DNA from 2 places in the Rhizobium sp. K33 genome. Region 2 is predicted to be linked to the other one. Evidence: riboswitches for the same ligand, from Rfam matches in the RefSeq annotation. Region 2 holds a riboswitch; the other holds the start of a gene.
The links. Region 2 has a riboswitch for thiamine pyrophosphate ahead of thiD (bifunctional hydroxymethylpyrimidine kinase/phosphomethylpyrimidine kinase). Riboswitches for the same ligand answer to the same signal wherever they lie in the genome.
Positions count from the first base shown of each region.

Region 1: linked by a shared signal. The riboswitch ahead of thiB (thiamine ABC transporter substrate binding subunit) and the one ahead of thiD (bifunctional hydroxymethylpyrimidine kinase/phosphomethylpyrimidine kinase) in region 2 are both predicted to bind thiamine pyrophosphate.

Region 1 is NZ_CP096478.1:3,863,909-3,867,973, reverse strand. Features, by position in the region: gene thiP (thiamine/thiamine pyrophosphate ABC transporter permease) at 1-922, opposite strand, end outside; gene thiB (thiamine ABC transporter substrate binding subunit) at 929-1,954, opposite strand; TPP riboswitch at 2,000-2,114, opposite strand; gene M1E12_RS18625 (ABC transporter ATP-binding protein/permease) at 2,293-4,017, shown strand; gene M1E12_RS18620 (ABC-F family ATP-binding cassette domain-containing protein) at 4,037-4,065, opposite strand, start outside.
Region 2 is NZ_CP096478.1:4,387,139-4,391,203, reverse strand. Features, by position in the region: gene M1E12_RS21180 (class II glutamine amidotransferase) at 1-425, opposite strand, end outside; gene M1E12_RS21175 (pirin family protein) at 668-1,579, shown strand; gene M1E12_RS21170 (GFA family protein) at 1,648-2,043, shown strand; gene thiD (bifunctional hydroxymethylpyrimidine kinase/phosphomethylpyrimidine kinase) at 2,049-2,876, opposite strand; TPP riboswitch at 2,928-3,024, opposite strand; gene M1E12_RS21160 (HAD-IA family hydrolase) at 3,143-3,817, shown strand; gene M1E12_RS21155 (autotransporter domain-containing protein) at 3,863-4,065, opposite strand, start outside.

The DNA of each region.
Region 1 (4,065 bases), 520 kb from region 2:
CCAGAAAGAGAGCGGCTGCGAGCAGGAGAAGCCCGTCGGCCATCCGGACAAGGGGTCGGCGCCCATCGAAGCGGGGAAACTGCCGGCCGCTGGTCACCCCAGCATCAGACGCTGCCGGAAGCAGGCTGAGCGCTGCGAGAATGATGCCGGTGACAATGATCTGGAGGAGCGCGAGCGATACTGCGCGCTCCGGATCGAAGTCGAAGCGCAGGGCCTGATAGATTGCCACCTCGATCGTAGTTGCGGCCGGGCCACCGCCGAAGATCAGCACGAGGGTGAAACTTGTCACGCAGAGCATGAAGATCAGCCCGGCAGCGCCGGGAATGACGCGCGCCAGCACGGGCCATTCGATGAAGCGGAAGGTGGAGAGCGGCGAAAAGCCGAGGCTTGCCGCGGTCCGCCAATACTCCGCCGGCACGCGTTCAAGGGCTGAAAGCAGCAGGCGCGTGGCAAGCGGCAGATTGAAGAAGACATGGGCCACGAGAATGCCGGTCAATCCGTAGATCGAGATGGGTTCGGCCAGACCGAGGCCGGTCAGGACGTCATTGACGATGCCGCTGCGGCCGAAGATCCCAATCAGACCCAGCGCGCCGATCAGCACCGGCAGGCCCATCGGCACGGCCATCAGACGGATCAGCCAGATGCGGCCGGGGAAATCCGGCTGTCGGGCAAGCGCGCTGGCGACGGGCAGGGCCAGTCCGACCGAGAGGAGCGTGGACAGGAAGGCCTGCCAGAGCGTGAACGACAGGACGGAGCGAACGACCGGATCCGCAAAGGCCTGCAGAATGCCGCCTGAGAGGCGTCCTGCAAGCAGCGCGGCCAGGGCCGTGCCGACAAAGCCCGCAACAGCCAGGAGAACGAAAAGGCCGCCCGCAAGTGCGGGCAGCCTCTGGCGTCTCGACTGATGAAGCGGGCGAAGCATCCGGTCTTACTTCAGCGTCATGGCTTTCAGCCATTCATCGATCCAAGCCTGGCGGTTGGCCGCGACCTCTGCCGGGTCCATCAGGAAGGTGGTCTTCGGCTGCACGAGCTTGCCGAAGGCTTCCGGAAGGGGTTCGGACGTGGCGGCCGCCGGCATCATCCAGTTGTTGGTCGGGATGGTGTCCTGGAAACCGGGCTCGAGCATGAAAGCGAGGAACTGCCGGGCGAGCTCCTTTTCCGGCGCATTCTTGAGAAGGCCTGCGACCTCGATCTGGATGTAATGCCCTTCGGAGAATTCGGCTGCCTGATAGCGGTCGGTCTCCTCCGCAATCATGTGATAGGCGGGCGAGGTGGTGTAGGAGAGGACCATGGGCGCCTCACCCTTGGTGAAGAGGCCATAGGCTTCCGACCAGCCGGGGGTGACGGTCAGGATGCGATCCTTGAGCATGGCCCAGGCTTCCGGTGCCTTGTCGCCATAGACGGACTTGACCCAGAGCAGAAGGCCGAGGCCCGGCGTCGAGGTGCGCGGATCTTGGATAACGATCTTCTGGGACGCATCACCCTCGACCAGATCCTTCAGGCTGGTCGGCGGCGTCTTAATCGTCTCGGTGTCGTAGATGACGGCAAAGTGGCCGTAGTCATAGGGCAGGAAGACATCGTCGCTGAACCCGCCCGGCACCTTCAGGGCAGCGGCATCAATGCCATACGTATCGAACAGGCCGGTCTGCTTGGCTTCTTCGACGAGATTGGTATCGAGGCCGAGCACGACATCGGCCTTGGAGGTCTCGCCTTCGAGCTTCAGGCGCGTCAGAAGCGCGACGCCATCGGCCACGCCGACGAATTCGACGGTGCATTCGCAGGTCTTCTCGAAGGCTTCCTTGACCTTCGGGCCGGGGCCCCATTCGGAGACGAAGCTCTCATAGGTGTAGACCGTCAGCGTTTTGTCGGCTGCGGCCGTCGGAAAGGCGGCGCCGAGGGACAGGACCGCTGCGGCCAGGCCGGAGCGCAGGGTTACGGATAGGTTTGATGGCATGACGCCCTCCTCCAAAAGACAATCGATATCGGGATAGGGCGCTTTGCGATCGACGCGTCTAATCCCTCCGCCGGTGTTAACCGGATCAGGTTCCGCGGGTTGGCTGACGCCTCTCAGCACGTCGATCGCTGGCGATCGAAGGGCACCCCGTTAGAGCAGCCTTGAGATAGCGCGCGGGACCGGCGAGCGCAAGGTGTGGAGAATGGCGGCAGCCTTCGCGGCTGTCAGGAAATCGTCAGCAGCAAGTGGTAACCGGAGCAGAACGACAGAACGATGCGGTGTTGATGGTGAGAACGGAATCGAGTGCTCGGATTGAACCGTATGGGTGTGTCGCCGATGTGGAATCCAGTTTCTGGCGGCAGATCGGGATCGCCTCAGACAGTTTCTGGATGTCATCCGTCCGCAACCGGATCCTTGTTTTTGCCGCAGCGCTCATCGTCGTCATTCTGGCAACCGCCTACGGGACCGTGATCCTCAACCAGTGGAACGCGCCATTCTACAACGCGCTGGAACGGCGTGATCTCGCTGCTTTCCTGAACGAGTTGCGCAACTTCGCCTTCATTGCGGGGGCGCTGCTCGTGCTGAATGTCGTCCAGGCCTGGCTCAATCAGATGACGGCGCTGCACATGCGCGAGGGTCTCTCACGCGATGTCATCGATCAATGGCTCAATGGCGCGCGTGCCTACCGGCTGTCGCTCTCCAGCCCGCTCGGCATCAATCCCGACCAGCGGCTGCACGAGGATGCGCGCAAACTGGCAGAAATGACCACGTCGCTGGCGATCGGGTTGTTCAATGCGACGGTCCTGCTTGTCAGCTTCATTGGCGTTCTCTGGAGCCTGTCGAACGACTTCACCTTCCGCATCGGGCAGACCAGCTTTCATATCCCTGGCTATATGGTCTGGGGTGCGCTCGTATATGCGCTTCTGGCATCGCTTCTGAGCGAGCTCGTCGGGCGCAGTCTCTCCAAACTGAATGCGGAGCGCTATGGCCGCGAGGCTGACCTCAGGTTCTCGCTCATGCGCGCCAATGAAAATCTGGAGGCGATTGCGCTCGCCCATGGCGAGGAGACGGAGCGGCGCCACATCCACCAATCCCTCGACGGCGTCCTGGGCTCGATCCGCCATCTGGCGCTGGCGCTCACCAATCTCACCTGGGTTACCGCCGGTTTCGGCTGGTTGGCGATCATCGTGCCGATCCTCATTGCGTCGCCCGCTTACTTTGCCGGGACGATCACGTTCGGCGGGCTGATGATGGCCGCTGCTGCCTTCACGCAGGTCTATTCGGCACTGCGCTGGTACGTGGATAATTTCGGAGCGATTGCCGATTGGCGGGCAGCTTTGCTGCGCGTTACCGTGTTTCGTGCGGCGTTGGTCAGCATGGGCGAAGATCAGCGAGGAGCGGGCCGGCTTGAGTACTCGCAAAGCGATGACGGAACTCTGCGCCTGGACAATCTGGAGATTTGCACGCGCGTCCAAGGCGACGTCTGCGAAAGCGCGTTTCGGCTGCGGGAGCGCAACCTTGTGGTTGCGCCCGGCGATCGCGTGATGATCAATGGTGACCAGGGCATCAATCGCAAGATGCTGTTTCACGCCATGGCGGGTATCTGGCCCTTCGGGCGGGGGCGGATTGCGTTGCCTCGGGACCAGGACATCATCTTCGTGCCGCAGACCGGCTACCTGCCCGAGGGCCGCTTGCGCAGTCTTCTCGCCTATCCTGTCGCTTCGGCACGCTTCTCAGATGCCGAGATGATCGAGGCGCTTCGCACCGTGGGTCTCGCGGACCTTACCGGACGCCTCGACGAGAGAGGCAGATGGGAGCGCATCCTGGACAAGGACCAGCAGATGGCGCTGGCCTTCGCCAATATCCTCATCCGCAAGCCGCGCTGGCTGGTCATGCATGACGTTCTGGAGGGGCTGGAGCCGGACACGGAGAGGCGGCTCACGAGCATTCTTGCGCAGATGCAGGATGCGACCCTGATCTATCTCGGTCGGTCGCTTGCCCTCGCCGATGCAACAGGCGCAAGAGCCGTTCATCTGGAGAAGATCGAGGCGGAGCGGGCCTGAGGTTCGGAGGCGCTCAGGCTCAGCCTTCCAGCTCTTCACGCAGCATTT
Region 2 (4,065 bases):
TCGGTCGTGCCGACACGTGCATGGAAATGCTCGTCGTCCAGCATGCCTTCCATGGGCCGGCGGATGCGGTCGAAATTGTCGATTTGGCCATTGTGCATGAAGGACCAGGTGCCCTGCACGAAGGGATGGCAGTTGTCGCGACGGGTCGCGCCATGGGTCGCAGCGCGGACATGGGCGAGGAAGAGCGGCGAGCGGATCTGGCTAGCAAGGCTCTTCAGATTGCAGTCCGACCAGGCGGGGAGCACGTCGCGGAAGCGGCCAGGTTCGGGGCGATCGCCGTACCAGGCAAGGCCGAAGCCGTCCCCGTTCGTGGCCGTCTTGGCGCGGGTGGCGCAATGGGATTGTTCGATCAGGGAATGCGCAGGAGAGGTGACGAGCTCCTCGAGGAAGATCGGAACACCACGATAAGCCGCCCAACGACACATTTGAATTCTGCCCCAGGTCCATCGAACCGACTGCGCATGCCGTCCAGTCTTGGCGCGATAGACTAATGATTTGCAAACATGCCACCATTCATGACAAATTTTTGTCGTGCAGCGCAACATGCTTCCTGCTGTCGACTGGCGCAAAAGTGAACACTGCGTTCTGACGGGTATACCTGCGCCGAAGGCGGCGCTCGCATATATTGCCGGACAATTCAGCCATCATTCTCCGAGGAGATGCATCGATGTCCATTCGTCCCGTCAAGCATGAAAGCCGCGCCACGCCGACCATGGAGGGGGCCGGCGTCAAGCTGCACCGCGTGTTCGGCTTCGGCGATCCCTCGATGACCGACCCCTTCCTGATGATGGACGATTTCCGCAACGACACGCCGAGCGACTATGTGCGCGGTTTCCCCTGGCATCCGCATCGCGGCATCGAGACCATCACCTATGTGCTGGCCGGCACCGTCGAGCATGGCGACAGCCTGGGCAATCAGGGCATGCTGGGTGCCGGTGACCTGCAATGGATGACGGCCGGCAGCGGTATTCTGCACCAGGAAATGCCGAAGGGCGATTTCGCCGGCCGGATGCACGGCTTCCAGCTCTGGGCCAATCTGCCTTCCTCGCTGAAGATGACGAAGCCCCGCTACCAGGACATCAAGTCCGGCGACATCCCCGTCGTCATCGACGATGACGGCACCTCGGTGCGGGTGATCTGCGGCGACTTCTGGGGCAAGAGCGGACCGGTGGACGGCATTGCCGCCGAACCCGTCTATCTCGACATTTCCGTGCCGCCAGGCAAGCGCAAGACCTTCCCGGTCGACACCTATCGTTCCGCCTTCGCCTATATCTTCGCCGGCTCCGGCTCGTTCCGCGATGCCTCCAAGCCCTTCGGCGTGAAGGTGGAGAAGGAGTATATGGGGGAAGAGCTGAATATCCGAGATCTCTCCGGCAACCGGACGCTGGTCGTTTTCGACACCGGCGACGAGATTACCGTGCAGGCCGGCGAACAGGGCATCCGCTTCCTGCTGGTCACCGGCAAGCCGATCAAGGAGCCGGTCGCCTGGCACGGGCCGATCGTCATGAACACCCGCGAGGAACTGATGCAGGCGATGAAGGAGCTGCAGAACGGAACCTTTATCAAGGCTGATCATTAACCCCTGCAGTCAAGTTCACCTTGCCCGGCGGCACTCCACCGCCGGGTTTTCTTTTTCCAGAGGGTGCAATGCGGGTCACAGGGGCATGCCAGTGCGGTGCCATCCGCTATGAAGCCGAGGTCGATCCACAGGCCGTCGGCATCTGCCACTGCACCGATTGCCAGAGGCTGACGGGTTCGGCCTATCGCGTGACCGCCCCGGCCATTTCCAACAGTTTCCAGATCACCTCAGGTGTCCCGCATCGCTACCGAAAGATCGGCGACAGCGGGCAGCCGAGTGATCAATTCTTCTGCGGCGACTGCGGCTCGCCGCTCTGGCGCGAGAGCGCGGACGGAGAGATCGGCATTCGGCTGGGCACCATCGACCAGCGACGCGCCTTGAAGCCCCACCACCAGTCCTGGCTGGGCTCCGCCCTACCCTTCTTCCTCGATATCCGCGACCTCGAACGTCACGAAGGCAGCTGAAGCCTTCAGCGCCTGTTCTCGTCTGACCACAAGGCGTGGAAATGATGCACGGGTCCATGACCTGATCCGACCGACAGACGACCGGAAGCCACGACCGCCTCTGCCAGCCAGGTCTTGGCCTGACGGACGGCATCCTGGAGGCTCCGCCCCTTTGCAAGTTCTGCCGCCAGCGCGCTCGACAAGGAACAACCGGTGCCATGGGTGTTGCGTGTCACAAAACGCGCGGCCTCGAACCAGCGCACCTCTCCTTCCGACACCAGCACATCGGAGCTTTCGGCACCCCTAAGGTGCCCCCCCTTCACCAGCACGGCCTTCGGCCCGAGCGCTGAGAGCCGGATGGCCTGCGCTTCCATGACCGTGCGCTCGGAGGCCTCAGGCTCGCCGAGCAGAGCCGCCGCCTCAGGCAAATTGGGGGTCAGGAGGGTGGCGAGTGGGAGCAATTTGCTCTTCAGCGCCTCGACTGCAGCCGGATCGAGCAGCGACGCTCCGCCCTTGGCGATCATGACGGGATCGAGAACCACGGGAATGCCGCGATGCGGCTCCAACGCCTCCGCCACTGCAGACGCGATGCCGGCATTGGCGATCATGCCGATCTTCACCGCATCCACCCTGACATCGGCAAAGACCATGCGGATCTGCTCGGCGACGAAGTCCGGGTCGAGCGGCACGACGGCAGAAACACCTTGCGTGTTTTGCGCCGTCAGCGCGGTCAAGGCCGCCATGCCATAGCAGCCGCGCGCCGAGAAGGCCTTGAGATCGGCCTGGATCCCCGCCCCTCCGGAGGGATCGGAGCCGGCAATGCTGAGCACGTTGCGGATTGTCGATGATTTCATCTGCTTCTCCCCGATGGCGGAGAAGCAACGGGTGAGACGCGGAAAGCCCGACGCGGCACCTGAGCGACTCCCTCCGCCAGCATGATCTGGTTCAGGTTCAAAGGGTGCTTCTCAGCCCGGCTTCCGCCAGACGCCCCTGTCTCTTCGTCGGGAGATTATGCGACCGCGCGGGGCCTGTCACCTGCATTGGCCGGATTAAGTGTTTGCCGCCGCTCTCCGGAGCGGGTACGGGAGCCTATTGCCAGATCGATCACAGGACCCCTCCCTTGCATCACTCCCCCGACCGGCTTTTCGACCGCTTCTATGACGGTTTCCTCTTCGACATGGACGGCACACTTCTCAACTCCATCGCTGCCGCCGAGCGGGTCTGGAGCCGCTGGGCACTGAAGCACGGGCTCGATCTTGAAACCTTTCTGCCGACCATGCATGGCAAGCGCGGGATCGACACGATCAGCGCGCTGAACCTTCCCGGTATCGACGTGGTAAAAGAGGCGCTTGAAGTAGAGCGCGGCGAGATCGAGGACCTGGACGGCATCGTGCCAATCCCGGGGGCCATCGCCTTTCTCGAAAGCCTGCCCGCAGACCGCTGGGCCATCGTCACCTCGGCCCCGACGGCTTTGGCGCGCGCGCGCATCGGCGCGGCCGGCCTGCCCCAGCCTCGGCAGATCGTCACGGCGGAAGACGTGAAGATCGGCAAGCCCGACCCCGCGGGCTATCGCCTCGGTGCTGAACGGCTCGGCTTTGCCCCCTCGCGCTGTCTGGTGTTCGAGGATGTGCTTGCTGGCGTTCTGGCCGGCGAAGCCGCCGGCGCCGATGTCGCGGTTATCACGGCGACCCACGCCCATCCGCTCAAGACATCGCATCCGACCATCGCGACTTACGAGCGACTGACGGTGACGTTCGCTCCATCGAAGGGGTTGCGGATCTCTGCCGCAGGTTGACGGGGTGAAGGGCGGCACGCCCAGCCGCCTGGCGCCACAGCCCTGTCAGAACTGCTTCTGGAAGTTCAGCTTGAGTGACTGGGCATTGCCGCGATTGCTGTAATTGCCATCGAAGCCGATACCCACGGTCGCCATGGTACCGATCGGCATGTCGATCCCCGCTTGCAGGACGAGGCTGTTTTCGGCAGCCGTCTTGCTGGAGGTGACGAAATCGCTGCCCCCGGCAAAGGACAGGGTCGATGCCGTCT